3 regions of the Streptomyces sp. NPDC096324 genome follow, and region 1 is predicted to be linked to each of the others. Evidence: riboswitches for the same ligand, from Rfam matches in the RefSeq annotation. Region 1 holds a riboswitch; each other region holds the start of a gene.
The links. Region 1 has a riboswitch for S-adenosylmethionine ahead of ACIQ7M_RS12920 (aminotransferase class V-fold PLP-dependent enzyme). Riboswitches for the same ligand answer to the same signal wherever they lie in the genome.

Region 2: linked by a shared signal. The riboswitch ahead of ACIQ7M_RS17795 (putative leader peptide) and the one ahead of ACIQ7M_RS12920 (aminotransferase class V-fold PLP-dependent enzyme) in region 1 are both predicted to bind S-adenosylmethionine.
Region 3: linked by a shared signal. The riboswitch ahead of thrC (threonine synthase) and the one ahead of ACIQ7M_RS12920 (aminotransferase class V-fold PLP-dependent enzyme) in region 1 are both predicted to bind S-adenosylmethionine.

Annotation. Positions count from the first base shown of each region.
Region 1 covers NZ_JBIWFK010000004.1:483,423-488,933, reverse strand. Annotated here, with positions in the region: gene ACIQ7M_RS12930 (cytochrome bc complex cytochrome b subunit) at 1-360, shown strand, start outside; gene trpD (anthranilate phosphoribosyltransferase) at 529-1,593, shown strand; SAM riboswitch class IV at 1,679-1,795, shown strand; gene ACIQ7M_RS12920 (aminotransferase class V-fold PLP-dependent enzyme) at 1,983-3,356, shown strand; gene ACIQ7M_RS12915 (Lrp/AsnC family transcriptional regulator) at 3,396-3,677, opposite strand; gene ACIQ7M_RS12910 (rhomboid family intramembrane serine protease) at 3,720-4,475, opposite strand; gene ACIQ7M_RS12905 (hypothetical protein) at 4,627-4,866, shown strand; gene ACIQ7M_RS12900 (NYN domain-containing protein) at 4,903-5,511, shown strand, end outside.
Region 2 covers NZ_JBIWFK010000006.1:153,160-158,670, reverse strand. Annotated here, with positions in the region: gene ACIQ7M_RS17805 (amino acid ABC transporter ATP-binding protein) at 1-632, opposite strand, end outside; gene ACIQ7M_RS17800 (amino acid ABC transporter permease) at 731-1,735, opposite strand; SAM riboswitch class IV at 2,375-2,519, shown strand; gene ACIQ7M_RS17795 (putative leader peptide) at 2,556-2,621, shown strand; gene ACIQ7M_RS17790 (cell envelope biogenesis protein OmpA) at 2,734-3,525, shown strand; gene ACIQ7M_RS17785 (hypothetical protein) at 3,706-3,996, opposite strand; gene ACIQ7M_RS17780 (acyltransferase family protein) at 4,331-5,511, shown strand, end outside.
Region 3 covers NZ_JBIWFK010000007.1:185,654-191,164, forward strand. Annotated here, with positions in the region: gene otsB (trehalose-phosphatase) at 1-742, shown strand, start outside; gene ACIQ7M_RS20740 (trehalose-6-phosphate synthase) at 1,060-2,520, opposite strand; gene ACIQ7M_RS20745 (glucosyl-3-phosphoglycerate synthase) at 2,599-3,543, opposite strand; SAM riboswitch class I at 3,749-3,905, shown strand; gene thrC (threonine synthase) at 3,923-5,221, shown strand; gene ACIQ7M_RS20755 (MoaD/ThiS family protein) at 5,218-5,493, shown strand.

The DNA.
Region 1 (5,511 bases):
GTGCCGGTGCTGACCTTCATCGCCACCAAGCGGATCTGCCTCGGCCTCCAGCGCCGGGACCGGGACAAGGTGCTGCACGGCCGCGAGTCGGGCATCATCAAGCGCCTGCCGCACGGTGAGTTCATCGAGGTCCACGAGCCGCTCAGCCAGGACGCGCTGCACACGCTCACCGCTCACGAGCAGTACAAGCCGGCCGAGATCGGCCCGACGGTCGACGAGAACGGTGTCGAGCGCAAGGTCTCGGGCGCGCAGAAGCTGCGCGCCAAGATGAGCGAGGGCTTCTACGGGGAGGAAGGCCAGATCCCCAAGCCCACCGTCGAGGAGTACAAGGAGATCGCGAGCGGCCACGGCCACCACTGATCCCCGGCTGTTCGCCACGGCTGGAGCCCCGTCCATGACACGGACGGGGCTCTTTGCCGTCCCCCGGGCTGGATAGGGTGGACTCACCCGGTGGTGCGGGGCGATCCACCCCGCGTCACCCACGACCTGTCACCCGCGACCGCGTGACCCACGAACCCAGGAGCGACCATGAGCGCTGTGAACCCCGCTGGAGGCGACACCGCGGCGGGCCGTTCCTGGCCCGCGGTACTGAACGGACTGCTCGAAGGCCGCGACCAGAGCGCGGACGACACGGCCTGGGCCATGGACCGCATCATGCGCGGCGAGGCGACCGACGCGCAGATCGCCGGGTTCGTGGTGGCCCTGCGGGCCAAGGGCGAGACCGTCCAGGAGATCGCCGGACTCGTCCGGGCGATGTACGCGCACGCCAATGTGATCGAGGTGCCCGGACACACCGTCGACATCGTCGGAACGGGCGGCGACGGCGCGAAGACCGTCAACATCTCCACGATGTCCTCGATCGTGGTGGCCGGCACCGGCGCCAAGGTCGTCAAGCACGGCAACCGGGCCGCGTCCTCCGCGTCCGGCTCGTCGGACGTCCTGGAGAAGCTCGGCGTCAATCTCCAACTGCCGGTGAAGCGCGTGGCCGAGGTGGCCGAGGAGGCCGGGATCACCTTCTGCTTCGCGGTCAAGTTCCACCCGGCGCTGCGTCATGTGGCCGCGGCCCGCGGCCAGTTGGGCATCCGGACCACCTTCAACGTGCTCGGACCGCTGACCAACCCGGCACGGGTGAAGGCCCAGGCGGTCGGCGTCGCCGATGCCCGGATGGCGCCGATCGTGGCGGGTGTGTTCGCCGAGCGCGGCAACTCCTCGCTCGTCTTCCGCGGCGACGACGGCCTCGACGAGCTGACCACCACCGGGGGCTCCCACGTCTGGGTCGTCCGCGACGGCAAGGTCACCGAGGAACGCTTCGACCCCCGCGACGTCGGGCTCGACATCGTCCCGGTGGAGGCCCTGCGGGGCGCCGACGCCTCGTACAACGCGGAGGTCGCCCGGCGCCTCCTGGACGGCGAGAAGGGGCCCGTGCGGGACGCGGTCCTGCTGAACTCGGCGGCCGCCCTGGTGGCGCTGTCGCCGACCGGCGCGCCGCTCGCCGACCAGCTCCGCGCCGGAATGGAGAAGGCCGCCGAGGCGATCGACTCCGGCGCCGCGAAGCGCACCCTGGAGCGCTGGGTGGCCGCCAGCAACGCCTGAGCCACCCGGGACCCCGCGCGGGACGCAGTCCGGATCGTGGACCGCGTCTTGCGCGGGGAAGATCCTCTGGCAAGATGCTGTACCAGGTCATGAGTGACAGCCATCAGGCCCCGGCCGGCTGTCCGGCAACCCTCCGTCCGTGGCGGGGTGCCCCGGGTGAAGACCAGGTCGTAGGCAGCGAGGCCTACGGCAAGCGCGGACCCCTCCCGCTCTCCGGGCGGACCACCAGGGGTCCTGGTCGTTCGAGGGAGCCTTCTGTGAGCAAGCGAATGCGTTAGGGCGCCGAGCCCCGCCTCCGCACACCCCTTTCACCTTTCTCCCGCGCTGAGCGCCGCCTCCGGGCAGCCTGCTCGCGCGGTGATTTCGCCTGCCTCTCACAGGAGCTCGCCATGTCTGCTTCCACCGTTGCCGCCGACCAGACCGTTTGCCGTGACTCTTCGGGGGCCCTGCCCGTTCTCGGCCGGGATGTCACCGTCCCGCTCGTCACCGGCGGCGAGGTGACCTACGCGGCGCTCGACTACGCCGCCAGCGCGCCCGCCCTCCAGCGGGTGTGGGACGACGTGGCCGCGTACGCGCCCTACTACGGCAGCGTCCACCGGGGCGCCGGCTACCTCTCGCAGCTCTCCACCGACCTCTTCGAGAACGCCCGCAGGACCGTCGCGGAGTTCCTCGACTGCCGCGCCGCCGACCAGGTGGTCTTCACCCGCTCCACCACCGACTCGCTCAACCTGCTCGCCGCGGCCCTCCCGGCCGACTGCCAGGTCTTCGTCTTCGAGACCGAGCACCACGCCTCGCTGCTGCCCTGGCGCGACGCCCGGGTGACCTACCTGAACGCCCCCCGCACCCCCGCCGAGGCCGTCGAGACCCTGGAGCGCGCCCTCGCCGCCCGCGACCCGTACGGGCCGGCCCTGGTCTGCGTCACCGGCGCCTCGAACGTCACCGGGGAGCTGTGGCCGGTGCGGGAACTGGCCGCCGTCGCGCACGCCCACGGCGCCCGCATCGTCCTCGACGCGGCGCAGCTCGCCCCGCACCACCCGGTGTCGGTCCAGGACCTCGACGTCGACTGGGTCGCCTTCTCGGGGCACAAGCTGTACGCGCCCTTCGGTTCCGGTGTCCTCGCGGGCCGCTCCGACTGGCTGCGCGAGGCCGACCCCTACCTCGCGGGCGGCGGGGCCAGCCGCAAGGTCACCCGGCGCGCGGACGGCGGCGTGGATGTGGAGTGGCACGACAGCGCCGCCCGCCACGAGGCCGGCTCGCCGAACGTCATCGGCGCCTACTCGATCGCGTCGGCCTGCAAGGCGCTCACCGACGAGGGCTTCGACAACCTGCTCGCCCGCGAGCGGCACCTGATCCGTACCGTCCGCGAGGGCCTCGCCGAGGTCCCCGAGGTCCGCGTCCTGTCCCTCTTCGGCGACGACGCCCCGCGGGTCGGCGTCATCTCCTTCGTCGTCGAGGGCTGGAACAGCTCGCACTTCGCGGCCGCGCTCTCCGCCGAGTACGGCATCGGGGTGCGCGACGGCCTCTTCTGCGCCCACCCGCTCGTCCGCACCCTGCTCGGCAGCGACCCGGAGACCGCGGGGGAGTGCGGATCCCCCGAGGCGGCCCCCGGCGAGAAGTCCCTCAACGCCATCCGCGTCAGCTTCGGGGCCGGCACCCCCGAGGAGCACGTCGAGCGGTTCGTCCGCGCGGTGCGCGAGCTCGTCAGGGACGGCGCGCGCTGGCAGTACCGCACCGAGGACGGCCGCTGCGTCCCGGCGGTCTGACGCCCACGGCAGTCCCGCCCGGAGGCGGCGCCGCGTCGGTCAGGAGTCGAGACCGATCGCGAACGCCGCCTCCAGGTCGTGCTGGGAGTACGTACGGAACGCCACGTGCGTGTCCGTCGCCTCGACGCCCGGGATCTTGCTGATCTTGCCGGGGATCACGTCCGCCAGGTCGTCGTGGGCCTGGACCCGGACCATGGCGATCAGGTCGTAGGTGCCGGTGACGGAGAAGACCTCGCTGACGCTCTCCAGCGCCGCGATCGACTCGGCGATCTCGGGGATGCGGTCCACGCTGGTCTTGATGAGGACGATCGCGGTGATCACGGCTGGTTCTCTCCCTAGGGGGCCGCTGCTGGGGATCTCACCCTACTCGCGGTCCACGGGGCCCGGCCGCTCCACCGGAGGCCCCGGCAGGACCCCCCGGACGGGCACGACGGCCGGGCGGCGCCGGAAGCGCGCCCACGCGTAGACGAAACCCAGGGAGAAGCCCACGAGGTGGGCCAGGTAGGCGACCCCGGGACCCGAGCCGCTGCGGCCCGCCGCCAGCCATTGCAGGGTGAACCAGAACGGCAGGACCACCCAGGCCGGGAACCGCAGCGGCAGGAAGAACAGGAACGGGAAGAGACTGGTCACCCGGGCCTTGGGGAAAAGGTAGAGGAACGCGCCGAGCACCGCGGAGATCGCCCCGGAGGCCCCGACCAGGGACTGCTGCGAGGTCGCGTTGGCGGCGGCGTACCCGAGCAGGGCCAGATACCCGCAGCCCAGATAGAAGAGGGCGAACTCCAGATGGCCCATGCGCTCCTCGGTCATGAGCCCGAAGACGTAGAAGAAGAGCATGTTGCCCAGGAGATGGAGCCAGCTTCCGTGGATGAACAGGGCGGTCGCCGGGGTGAGCGCCTCGCCCGGCGCCCCGTCGAACAGGGCGGCCGGCACCACGCCCCAGCGGCGGAAGTACGCCCGCTGCGCGACCAGCAGCTCGTCCCCGGTGCCGTACGCGGGATCGAGCCCCGAGGCGGGACCGATCACGAAGATCAGACAGCACAGGACGATCAGTCCGTACGTCACCGGCGCGGACCGGCCCCGCAGCGCCCTGCCGACCGTCGCACTCCAATTGCCGATCATGGTGCAGAGCATGACGTAACCACGCCAATGCGTACGGACCGCCTCGCCGCCGTGGACACCCGAGCGTCGAGTACCCGCCAGGCCGTAGGGTTACGAGCCAAAGCGCCGGGAAACCGGCGCCGACGGACACTAGAAGGAAAGCGGCTGCCCTATGACGGTTCCCCTGCCCGATGCCAAGACCCGCTGGCGCTGCACCCTCTGCGGCAACCTCACGCGTTTCGACGTGACGCGCTCGTCGAAGGTCGTCGAGTATGTGCACCTGGACCTGGCCGGTGAGCCCAAGGTCGAGGAGCGCGAGGTGGTCAGTGAGACCATCGAGGCGGTGCGGTGCCGTTGGTGCAACGCGGTGGATCAGGTCGAACTCGTGGACAGGCCGGGCGCCGGCTCCTGACGGAGCGGGCCCCACACGGATATTGGGGTGAAACGGATGGTGGAGACCACAGGCGGGGAGCCGGACGACGGCACCGCCGAGGTGCTCGACCGTCCGCTGCCCGACGGCGTGCGCCGTCGGGTCGTGCAGATCGTCTCGGACGGCTTCGGCGGGCTCATGGTGTCCGAACTGCCCGCGCAATTGAGGCAGTACGCCCGGTTCGCCCCCAATCGCCGCGTCAAGTTCGCCGGTAACGCGATGGCGGCGGCGCTGGAGACGGACCCGCTGTTCAGACAGCGCATCGCCGAGAAGCTCAGAGAGACCCAGTCCGAGCTCGTCGGCGCTCTCGACTCGGGCGCGCCGCCCCCGGCCGCGGATCCGCTGGACGTGGCGGCCGCGGCCTACGTCGTGCGCCCGACCGGCTGGGTGAAGCTCGTGACCGCCGCGGGCGAGGAGGCCCTGCGGGCGGACGCCGAGCGCGCCGGCGAGGAGAGCCGCGCCGAACTGGACCGGCTGCGCGCGGACCTCGCGGAGGCCCGCGGCCAGACCCGCGCCGAGACCGAACGGCTGCGTACGGAACTGGAGTCGGCCAGGAAGGAAGCGGAATCGCTTCACCGCAAGCTGCGCGGGGCCCTCAGCGACGTCAAGCGCGGCGAGGCGGCCCTG
Region 2 (5,511 bases), on a different contig from region 1:
CCGATCTCGTGCGTGACGATGACGAGTGTGGTGCCGCTGTGGGCCAGATCCTTGATGACGGCGAGGACTTCGCCGACGAGTTCGGGGTCGAGCGCGGACGTGGGTTCGTCGAAGAGGATGACTCCCGGACGCAGGGCGAGGGCACGGGCGATGGCCACGCGCTGCTGCTGGCCGCCGGACAACTGCCGGGGGTAGGCGGCGGCCTTGTCGGCCAGGCCCACCCGGGCGAGCAGATCGCGTGCGAGTTCCTGTGCCGCGGCCTTGGACAGCCTGCCGGTCGCCACCGGAGCCGCGGCCACGTTGTCGAGCACGGTCAGGTGCGGGAAGAGGTTGAAGTTCTGGAACACGAACCCGATCCGGCTGCGCTGGACGAGGATGGCCCGCTCGCTCAGCTCGCGCAGACGGTCGCCGTGCCTGCGTACGCCGATGAGCTCGCCGTTCAGGCTGACATGGCCGGCCTCGGGCTTCTCCAGGTGGTTGATCACCCGGAGGAGCGTGGACTTGCCGGAGCCCGACGGACCGAGGACGACCGTCACCTCGCCGGGGCGCACGGTCAACTCCACGCCGTCCAGGACCTGTTGGGGTCCGTACCACTTGTGCACGTCGTGCACCTCGACGGCGGCGGGCTCCACCCGCAGCGCGTCGGCGATCTCCGCGGCCGGAGCCGCGTCCGCCACCTCGGCGGCCGGGGCCGTCCGCGTCCTCACGGTCGTCACATTCGTCTCGCCGCTCATGTCGCCGTCTCCCTCCGGAACCGGGCCCGCACGTCGCGCAGACCGTTCCGCGCCTTCTGCAACGGAGTCGGCGGCAGCGTGCGCAGGGCGCCCCGCGAGTAGTGCCGCTCGACGTAGAACTGGATGACGGACACGACGCTGGTGAGGATCAGGTACCAGGCGGTGGCGACGAGGAGCAGCGGTACGATGTCGCCGGGGTAGGTGCTGCCCATGCTCTGCACGGAGCCGAAGAGGTCCAGCAGGGACACGTAGAAGACCAGCGAGGTGCCCTTGATCAGGCCGATCAACTGGTTCACGTAGTTGGGGGTGATGGAACGCAGCGCCTGCGGGAAGACGATCTTCGCGAACTGGTAGCGCTTCGGCAGACCGAGGGCGGAAGCCGCCTCGTGCTGGCCCTGGTCGACGGAGAGGATGCCGCCGCGCACCACTTCGGAGGCGTAGGCCGCCTCGTTCAGGCTCAGTCCGATGACGGCGACGGCCATGTCGGTCGCCAGACGGGACTCGTCGAAGGTGAAGAAGGCCGGCCCGAACGGCACTCCGACGCTCAACGTCTGGTACAGCGCGCTGAAGTTGTAGAGGAAGAGCAGGACCACGATCAGCGGCACCGAGCGGAACAGCCAGGTGTAGACCCAGCTCACCGCGCGCAGCACCGGGCTCCTGGAGAGCCTGGCCAGGGCCAGCAGGACGCCGCCGAGCAGGCCCAGGATCGCACTGCAGAAGGCGACTTCGAGGGTGATGAGCAGGCCGTCGAGAATGGTCGGGCGCAGGAACCAGTACTGGAAGCGGTCCCACTGGTAGACGGGGTTGGTCACCAGTCCGTGGGCGATCTGGGCGACGAGCACGAGCACGACGGCCGTGACGATCCAGCGCCCGGGCCGCCGGAGCGGAATGACCCGCTGGGCCGCCGGACGTTCGGACGCGGCGGAGAAGTCGTTGCGAGGGATCGCCTCGGCGGGCGGTGCTGATCCGAAAGACACAGCGGCGCCGGGAGGTTGACTCATGGAGAACTCCAGCGGATTCGGACACCCCGGACCACGGAGCGGCGGCGCACCGCCGAGCGGGACGGCTCGGTACACGGCGATGCGCGGGCCCTGTGGGACGAGGGCTGGACGGGGAAGGGGCGTTTCGCGACAGCGGTGATCGCCGAGGGCCCGGTGGAGCCGGTCGGCGCGTGGTCGTCAAAGACCTGGCGGAACCCTCAACTCGCGATCGCCGCAGGCTCGGAGGAACCGTCGGTTCGTGATCGCGAAGAATGCGGACGAGCCGTCGGTTCGTGAGCGCCGACGAGGAGAACGCCGACGGCTCGGATGAGCCGCGCGTTCATGGTCGTCGAGGACTCGGAGAGGCTGTCAGCCTTGGCTGAGGGAGCGACAGCTGCCCTTACACAGGGCGCTGTTGACACGCAGCAGGTCCACGGCACGGTCGGCGCAGAGCACATTGCGGCCGAGGCGCCGCCATGCGGCCGTCCCGTCAGCTCCGTGCATCGCCGTCACCATTTCTTCTCCGGCCGAAAGGCATCCTGTGGTGCGCCGCAGGTTAGGCCTGTCCGGAAAACAAAGTCAATGCGGGTGACCACCAGGTGAGACCGCGCTTACGGCCTTCTTGACGGCGCAACTTGGCGAATCGAGACTGGCATGGACGGTCACGATTGTCAGCGCCACGGTACGGGTAGACCCCGCTCCAGTGGTCATCGGCCCCGGCCCGCTGACAGGCAACCCTTCCACCGCGACGGGGTGCCCCGGGTGACGACCGGGTCCCGCCGGCGCGGCGGGGCAAGCGTGGTCTCGCGTCTCGCGAGCCCTGAGCCAGGACCGGTGGGAATTGCCCAAGAGCGGTTTGACGAGGCGCTTGCACATCGACCTCCTGCGCGTCTCCAGCGCTTACTGATCCGCGGCCGGTCCGTTCGATCCGGACCGGCGCGACAAGCGCAATCAATCCGCATCCCGGCCGCCGATGCCCACAAAGCGGCGGTGGCTTCCGTCGTCCCCCAGGGAGAGTCATGCCCGAGACAGCTTCGCGCACGTCCAGCACAGCCAACTCACGCCCCTGTGACCAGATTCCGCTCCCCTCGGCCCTTCGGCTCAAGCCGACGACGACCTCGTCCGCACTCCCCCACCGCGTCGACAGCCGCATCGGCGTCGGTCTCGCCGGCGGCTTCTACCCGGCTCCGCACCGCTACGAGCTGTATCTGTCGCACAGTTGTCCGTTCTCGCTGCGTATCGCCATCACGCTCGGACTGCTCGGTCTGCGGGACTCGGTCGCCACCACACTCCTGGCGGACCCCGCGCGGACACCCGACGCCTTCGCCTCACTGCGCCGCGCCTACGAGGCCACCGAGCATCACTTCGACGGGCCGCTCACGGCGCCCGCCCTGTGCGACCGGTGGAGCGGACGCATCGTCAGCAACCACCCGCCCGCCATCCTCCGCGATCTCGCCGGGCTGCTCTCCGGTCACACCACGACGTGCCCGTCCACGCTCCGTCCTCCGTCCCTGACCGTAGAGATCGATGCCCTCCGCGATCTGCTGGACCGCGATGTCACCGCGTCCGCCGCGCCGTCGGAGCTCGGGGCGGCCCTGGACCTGCTGGACTGCCAACTCAGGGGAAGCGCCTACGTGTTGGGCGACTTCCTCACGGCGGCGGACGTGGACGTGTGGACGGCGCTCACCGGTCTCGGCCGGTCCCGCGCCCTCGGCTCACGCCCCCGGCTCCTGGACTACGTACGCCGTCTCGGTGATCACCCGGCCTTCCGGCACGCGCACGACGTGTTGCCGCTCGCGACGGAGGTCTGACGCTTCCGGCGGAAGCGTGCGCGCCGGGCAGGTGGGTGGTTCTCGTACGAACGGCAAGCGCCGTTCCACGGCCACCGGCCCGGCCCTCGGAACAGTCCCACACGCGGAACAGTCCCTCACACGGACCGGTCACCCGCCCTGACCGGTCACTCGCGCGCACCGGTCCCGCGCCCGGACCGGTCACTCGCGCGGAACCAGCAGGATGCTGACACCGTTCACCGTGGAGGTCCACCGGCGGCCCTGCTCCAGGGCCTCGCGCCCCGGACCGAGAATCCGCTCCTGGAGCACCACCGCCGAGTCGCGGAGTTCCTCCCACGGCTCAGTCGTCTCGAAGGCACGCCGGGACCGCTCCACGGAGCCGACCAGAGAGCGGCAGGCCGCTTCCACGTCGGGGACGTTCTGGCCGGCCGATCCGACGCCCTCGAGCGACCACGTCATCCACAGGTGGCCCATGCCATCACTCTGTCCCATCACCGGAACCGACGCATTCCCAGCGCGCGGAGCTCGCGCCGAGCGGGTCCACCGCTCCGGTACCGCAGGGTGCGTCAGCCCGTTGCACGGCCGCATCCGAACCGGCCGTCACCGGCATCGCCCCCGGCCCTTGTCACACTGTCCGCACCACCACCCAGGAACGGGTCGACGGGCCGTGAGGCGCCGACCCGCGCGCAGGCGACCCCGACGGAAGTGAGCAATCCTGGCGAAAGCCGCCTCATCAGGGCGTGCCTCGAAGGACCCGGTCCAGGCAGGCGTCTCCATGAAACCCGCACCGCCCCTTCTCCGGCCGCTTCCGCGGCGGCCTTCACCGGTGTCGGGTCCGCCCGCGTCCGGTGGATCCGCCGGGTCCCCGCGGCTGGGCCGGCTGGACGCCCTGCGGGGGATCGCCGCGCTGCTCGTGGCGGTGGACCATTCCTCGTACTCCTTCTTGGCGGAGTTCCGGGCGCAGGTGATGCCCCAGATCGACATCGGCCGGTACGGCGTCATGCTGTTCTTCCTGGTGAGCGGTTACGTCATTCCCGCCTCGCTCGAGCGACGGGGCTGTGTCAGGAGCTTCTGGATCGGGCGGGCGCACCGCATCTATCCGCTGTGGGCCGTGGTGGTGGGCTCGGCCCTGGCGCTGAACCTGGTCGGCGTCGCGCATCTCGGCACTCGCTTCGAGGGGCGGAATCCCGTCACGGTCGCCGTCGCGCACACCACCCTGCTCCAGGAACTGCTGGGCACGCCGAGTGTCGTCCTCGTCCTGTGGACCCTGTCGTACGAGCTGGCTTTCTACCTACTGGTCGTCGCCCTGTTCACGGTCCGGCTCCACCGGCGCTCGGCGACCGTCTCGGTGGCGCTGGGAGCGCTGGCCGCCGTGAGCGCGACCGCGGCGTTCGTGCCACCGGCGTCCGCGCTGACCTCCGCGGTCGGCGCGGGGCCGCTCGTCGCGCTCGCCGCCACGGCGCTGGTGTTCGCCGTCCTCTGCGGGAGTTCCGGGAGGTCCGGGCTGCGGCTGCCGGGGGCCGTGGCGGGAGGCGTGCTCGCGCTGGTGCTGGTCTCCTTCAACGGCACCGTTCCGCTCTGGGAAGGCCTCGTGATCCTGGCCGTGATGTTCCTCGGCACCGCGATCCAGCGGGCGGAGAGCGGGGAGAGCACCTGGCCGCGCGCGGCCCGCACCGCCGTCGCGGTGGTGATCTGCGCCGTGGGGAGCGCGTACGCGTACGGCGACACCGCTCCGTTCGCACGGCGCGGCTGGATCACGGCCTTCGTGCTGGCCGTGCTCACCTTCGGCGCGGCCCTGGCGCTGCGCCGCCGAAGGATTCCCCGCGCGCTGACCTGGCTGGGGACGGTCAGCTACTCGGTGTACCTGGTGCATCCGGTCGTGCTGGCGATGAGCGACGGCGTGATCGGCCGGTCCCGGCGCGACAGCCCCGTACTCGAAGCGGTGTTCTTCGCCGTGCTGCTGCCGTTGTGCGCGATGACCCATCGCTTCGTCGAGGTGCCGGGTCT
Region 3 (5,511 bases), on a different contig from region 1:
CTTCGACGGAACCCTCGCCCCCATCGTCCCCGACCCCGACCGGGCCCGCGCCCACCCCGACGCGGTCCCGGTGCTCGCCGCTCTCGCTCCCAAGGTCGCCTCCGTCGCCGTCGTCACCGGCCGCCCGGCGGGTGTCGCCGTGCGTCACGGAGGCTTCGCGGGCGTGGCGGGGCTGGAGCACCTGGTCGTCCTCGGCCACTACGGCGCGGAGCGCTGGGACGCGGTCAGCGGCACCGTCACCGCGCCCGCCCCGCACCCGGGCGTGGCCGCCGTCCGTGCCGAACTGCCGGGGTTCCTCGACGGGATCGGCGCCTGGCAGGGCACCTGGATCGAGGAGAAGGGCCGCGCGGTCGCCGTGCACACGCGCCGTGCCGCCGATCCGCAGGCCGCGTTCGAGGCGTTGCGGGAGCCGCTGGGTGAGCTCGCCGCCCGGCACGGGCTGATCGTCGAGCCGGGGCGCATGGTCCTGGAGCTGCGCCCGCCGGGCATGGACAAGGGCGTCGCCCTCATGGAGTACGTCCGGGAGGCCGGGGCCGAGGCCGTGCTGTACGCGGGGGACGACCTGGGTGACCTGCCCGCGTTCGCCGCCGTCGACAAGCTCCGCTCCGACGGGGTTCCCGGGCTTCTGGTGTGCAGCGGCAGTTCCGAGGTCGCCGAGCTGGCCGAACGCGCCGACCTGGTGGTCGACGGGCCCGCCGGGGTCGTCCGGCTGCTTGCCGCCATCGCGGCCCGACTCGCCTGACCCGGCCGGCTCGTCACCGGGGTGGGCCGGGGTGGGGGCAGGGCTTGTTTCGCCCCCTCCGCCCCTACCCGTCCCGTACCCGGGGCTCCGCCCCGGACCTTGCTCCTCAAACGCCGGAGGGGCTGAAACTTCCCCGGCCGGGGCTGGAACCGTCTGGACCCTGCACCCGCAGCCGGAATCCGGCGCGAGGGGACGTGCCGGTACATCGATGCCCGTCGCCACCGACGGTCACTCCTCATCCAACGGCGACGGGCTGATGCACCGGCACGGCCCCGACCCACCCACCGGCCGGACCCGCGACCGCCGCACGCTCCTCCTCAGCCCTCCAGCGCGTGCAGTTGGTCCAGGAACCACTGGGCCGGGGGGAGGGCGGTGGCCGCGGCGGACAGGCGTTTGGTGCGCTCCGCGCGTTCGCCGGGCTGCATGGTGAGCGCCTCGTGCAGCGCCCGCGCCGTCCCGGTGATGTCGTACGGGTTCACGGAGATCGCGTCCTCGCCCAGTTCCTCGTACGCCCCGGCCTCCCGGGACAGGACCAGCGCGCAGCCCTCGTCGGAGACGACCGGGATCTCCTTGGCGACGAGGTTCATGCCGTCCCTGATGGGATTGACGAGGGCGACGTCGGCGAGCCGGTAGGCGGCGAGCGAGCGCGCGAAGTCGTCCTTCACGTGCAGGACCACCGGGGTCCAGCCGGGCGTCCCGTACCGGGAGTTGATCTCGTCGGCCACGCGCTGCACCTCGGCCGTGTAGTCCCGGTAGACCGCGAGGTCCTGCCGTGACGGGTAGGCGAACGCCACGTGGACGACCCGCTCGCGCCACTCGGGGTGGTCGTCGAGGAGCTGCCGGTACGCCAGCAGCCCCCGCACGATGTTCTTGGACAGCTCGGTCCGGTCGACGCGCACGATCGTCCGCCGGTCCGCGCCGATCTCCTCGCGCAGCGCGGCCATCCGTTCCCCGACGTCCGCCCGGTGCGAGCGCTCGCGCAGGAACTCGGCGTCCGCGCCGAGGCCGTGCACGCCGACGCGGGTCTCGCGCACCGGTGGCCGGGCGCCGTCCAGGTGCTCGATCGCGTGGGAGGACCCGCCCGAGGGCCAGGTGGCCCGGTAGCGGCCGGCTTCGGTCCCCTCCGCGCAGCGCATGAAGGCGGTGGCCCACCGCCAGGTCAGGAAGGCCACCCGGTCCGCGCCGAGCATGCCCGCCATCAGCTCCGCGCGGATGTCGTCGGGGAGCATCCGGAAGTAGTCCTCGGGCGCCCACGGGGTGTGGGAGAAGTGACCGATGCGCAGGTCGGGGCGCAGCTCGCGGAGCATCCCGGGCACCAGGCACAGGTGGTAGTCCTGGACCAGCACGGCCGCGCCGTCGGCCGCCTCCTCGGCCAGCGCCTCGGCGAAGGCGCGGTTGTAGGTCCGGTACGACTCCCACTGGCGCCGGAACTCGGCGTCGAAGACCGGCTCCAGCGGGGTCTGGTAGAGCAGGTGGTGCACGAACCACAGCACGGAGTTGGCGATGCCGTTGTACGCGTCGGCGTGCGTGGCGGCGTCGATGGCCAGCATTCGTACGCCGTCCTCGTGGACTCCGCGCCGGACGGCCTCCCGGTCGCCGTCGCCGAGGGCGGAGCAGACCCAGAGGGCGCCCGCGTCCGGCCCGATCGCCGAGAGTCCCGAGACGAGACCGCCGCCGCCGCGTCTGGCGTGCAGCGAGTCGTCCTCCTGTACCTCGTAGGTGACCGGGCCGCGGTTGGAGGCGACCAGAATCCTGTGGGCACCGTGCGTTGAAGCCATGCCTCGAAACCTAGCCCCGTCTCGAAACGCTCAAACGCGCCCTTCGGCCGTATGCGATCGGCGGCCGTCGGCGCCGGACTACGCGGCTTTGCGCGTCTGGTACTCGGAGATTTCGCTCATCGGCGGCCTTTCCTCCGTGTCCACGGAGTACGTGCGCGGCCGGAAACCGTCGCGGTCGCGCTCGAACTGGGTGAGGGCGGGGCGGATCAGGTGCCCGCGCGCCAGCCGGAGCTGTGCGGTGCGGTAGATGGCGGCGGCCATGCGGCCGAGCGCCTGGCCGTCCTGGTGGCGGTGTTTGCGCACCCCGACGTCGACCTGGGCGAGGGCGTCGAGGCCCACCAGGTGCAGGGCGTCGACGAGCATGCCCAGTTCGACGCCGTAGCCGACGGGGAAGGGGAGCTGTTCGAGCAGCGAGCGGCGGGCCGCGTACTCGCCGCCGAGCGGCTGGACGAAGCCCGCGAGCTGCGGCCAGTGCATGTTCAGGAGCGGGCGGGCCATCAGCTCGGTGACCCGGCCGCCCTGCCCGCCGCCGCCGGCCAGCGGGCGGTCGTACATGGCCTTGACCAGGTCGACGCCGGGTTCGGTGAGCAGCGGGCCCACGATCCCGGAGACGAAGTCGGACGAGAACTCCTTGAGGTCCGCGTCGATGAAACAGACGATGTCGCCGCTCGTCACGAGCAGCGACCGCCACAGCACCTCGCCCTTGCCGGGCACGGCCGGGATCCGCGGGAGGATGTCGTCGCGGTGCACGACCCGCGCGCCCGCGGCGGCGGCGACCGCGGCGGTGCGGTCGGTCGAGCCGGAGTCGACGACGACGATCTCGTCGACGAGGGGCACCTGCTGCATCAGGTCGTGGCGGATGATCGCGACGATCTCGCCGACCGTCTCCTCCTCGTTGAGCGCGGGCAGCACGACACTCACCGTCGACCCGGTGACGCGTTTGGCTGCCATGATCCTGTGGAGCGGGCGGTCGGTCGCGGACCAGGAGCGTGTGCTCAGCCAGCTTTCGACTTCTCTCAGCACCGTCTGCGGCTCCTCACTGTCTGATCACACGCTCTCATCGGCGTGCCCGCTGCGGCCAGCGGCAGATCGATTGCCGTCGTCTCGCGGTTCGGACGACTATCTCAACTGTCCTGGCCTTCGGTTACAGTCTTGAACAACGCGCATGACCATCGCATGTCCTGGATCGTCGGCGCGTATCGTGTTCAACAGTTCAACAATCAAATACCGCTCATCCAGAGGGGCAGAGGGATACGGCCCGATGAAGCCCCGGCAACCCTCCAGCCGGTCTCGTACCGATCGATGTCGATCGCGTCGCGAGGCTCCCGGCTAGGGAAGGTGCCAAATCCGTCTCACGGCGAAGTGCGCCGTGAGGAAGATGAGGAGAAAGGGCCTCGCCTCCATGGCTGCGCAGACAGTTGCAAGCACCACGAACTCCGCGGACGCGGTAGACCTCGGACCGGCCGCGGCGCTTTCCTGCCGCGAGTGCGGACACCGCGTCCCGCTCGGTCCGGTCTTCGCCTGCGAGGAGTGTTTCGGCCCGCTGGAGATCGCCTACGACTTCTCGGCCTACGACACCGAAGAACTCCGCAAGCGCATCGAAGCGGGACCCGCGAACATCTGGCGCTACGCGCCGCTGCTGCCCGTCCCCGCGGACGTGGCGGACAAGCCGAACATCAACCCCGGCTGGACCAAGCTCGTCCGGGCCGACAACCTGGCCCGTGAGCTCGGCGTCGACGCCGGAAAGCTCTTCGTCAAGGACGACTCCGGCAACCCGACGCACTCCTTCAAGGACCGCGTCGTCGCCCAGGCCATCGAAGCGGCCCGCGCCTTCGGATTCACCACCCTCTCCTGCTCCTCCACCGGCAACCTCGCCGGAGCGGTGGGCGCCGCGGCGGCCCGTGCCGGCTTCCGTTCCTGCGTGTTCATCCCGCACGACCTGGAGCAGGGCAAGGTCGTCATGGCCGCGGTCTACGGCGGCGAGCTCGTCGGCATCGAGGGCAACTACGACGACGTGAACCGTTTCTGCTCCGAGCTGATCGGGGACCCGGCCGGCGAGGGCTGGGGCTTCGTCAACGTCAACCTGCGGCCCTACTACGCCGAGGGCTCCAAGACCCTGGCGTACGAGATCTGCGAGCAGCTCGGCTGGAAGCTCCCCGACCAGCTCGTCGTGCCGATCGCCTCCGGCTCCCAGCTCACGAAGATCGACAAGGGGCTCCAGGAGCTGATCAAGCTCGGCCTCGTCGAGGACAAGCCGTACAAGATCTTCGGCGCCCAGGCCGAGGGCTGCTCCCCGGTGTCCGTCGCCTACAAGGCCGGCCACGACGTCGTACGGCCGCAGAAGCCGGACACCATCGCCAAGTCGCTCGCCATCGGGAACCCGGCGGACGGCCCGTACGTGCTCGACATCGCCCGGCGTACCGGCGGTGCGGTGGAGGACGTGAACGACGAGCAGATCGTGGACGCGATCAAGCTGCTCGCGCGCACCGAGGGCATCTTCGCGGAGACGGCGGGCGGTGTGACCGTCGGTGTCACCCGCAAGCTGATCGAGAACGGCCTCCTGGACCCGGCCCTCACCACGGTCGTGCTGAACACCGGCGACGGCCTCAAGACCCTGGACGCGGTGGCCTCCGACACCGGGCTGACCGCGACCATCCGCCCGAACCTCGACTCCTTCCGAGAGGCTGGCCTCGCATCATGAGCGTCAACGTCCGCATCCCCACCATCCTGCGCACCTACACCGGTGGCGCCGCCGAGGTGACGGCCGAGGGCGCGACCCTCGCCGAGGTCATCAGCGACCTGGAGAAGAACCACACGGGCATCGCCGCGCGCGTCCTGGACGACCAGGGCAAGCTGCGCCGCTTCGTCAACGTGTACGTCAACGACGACGACGTGCGCTTCGAGCAGGGACTGGAGACGGCGACTCCGGACGGTGTCGGCGTTTCGATCATTCCGGCCGTCGCCGGAGGCTGATCGTTACCCTCGGTAATG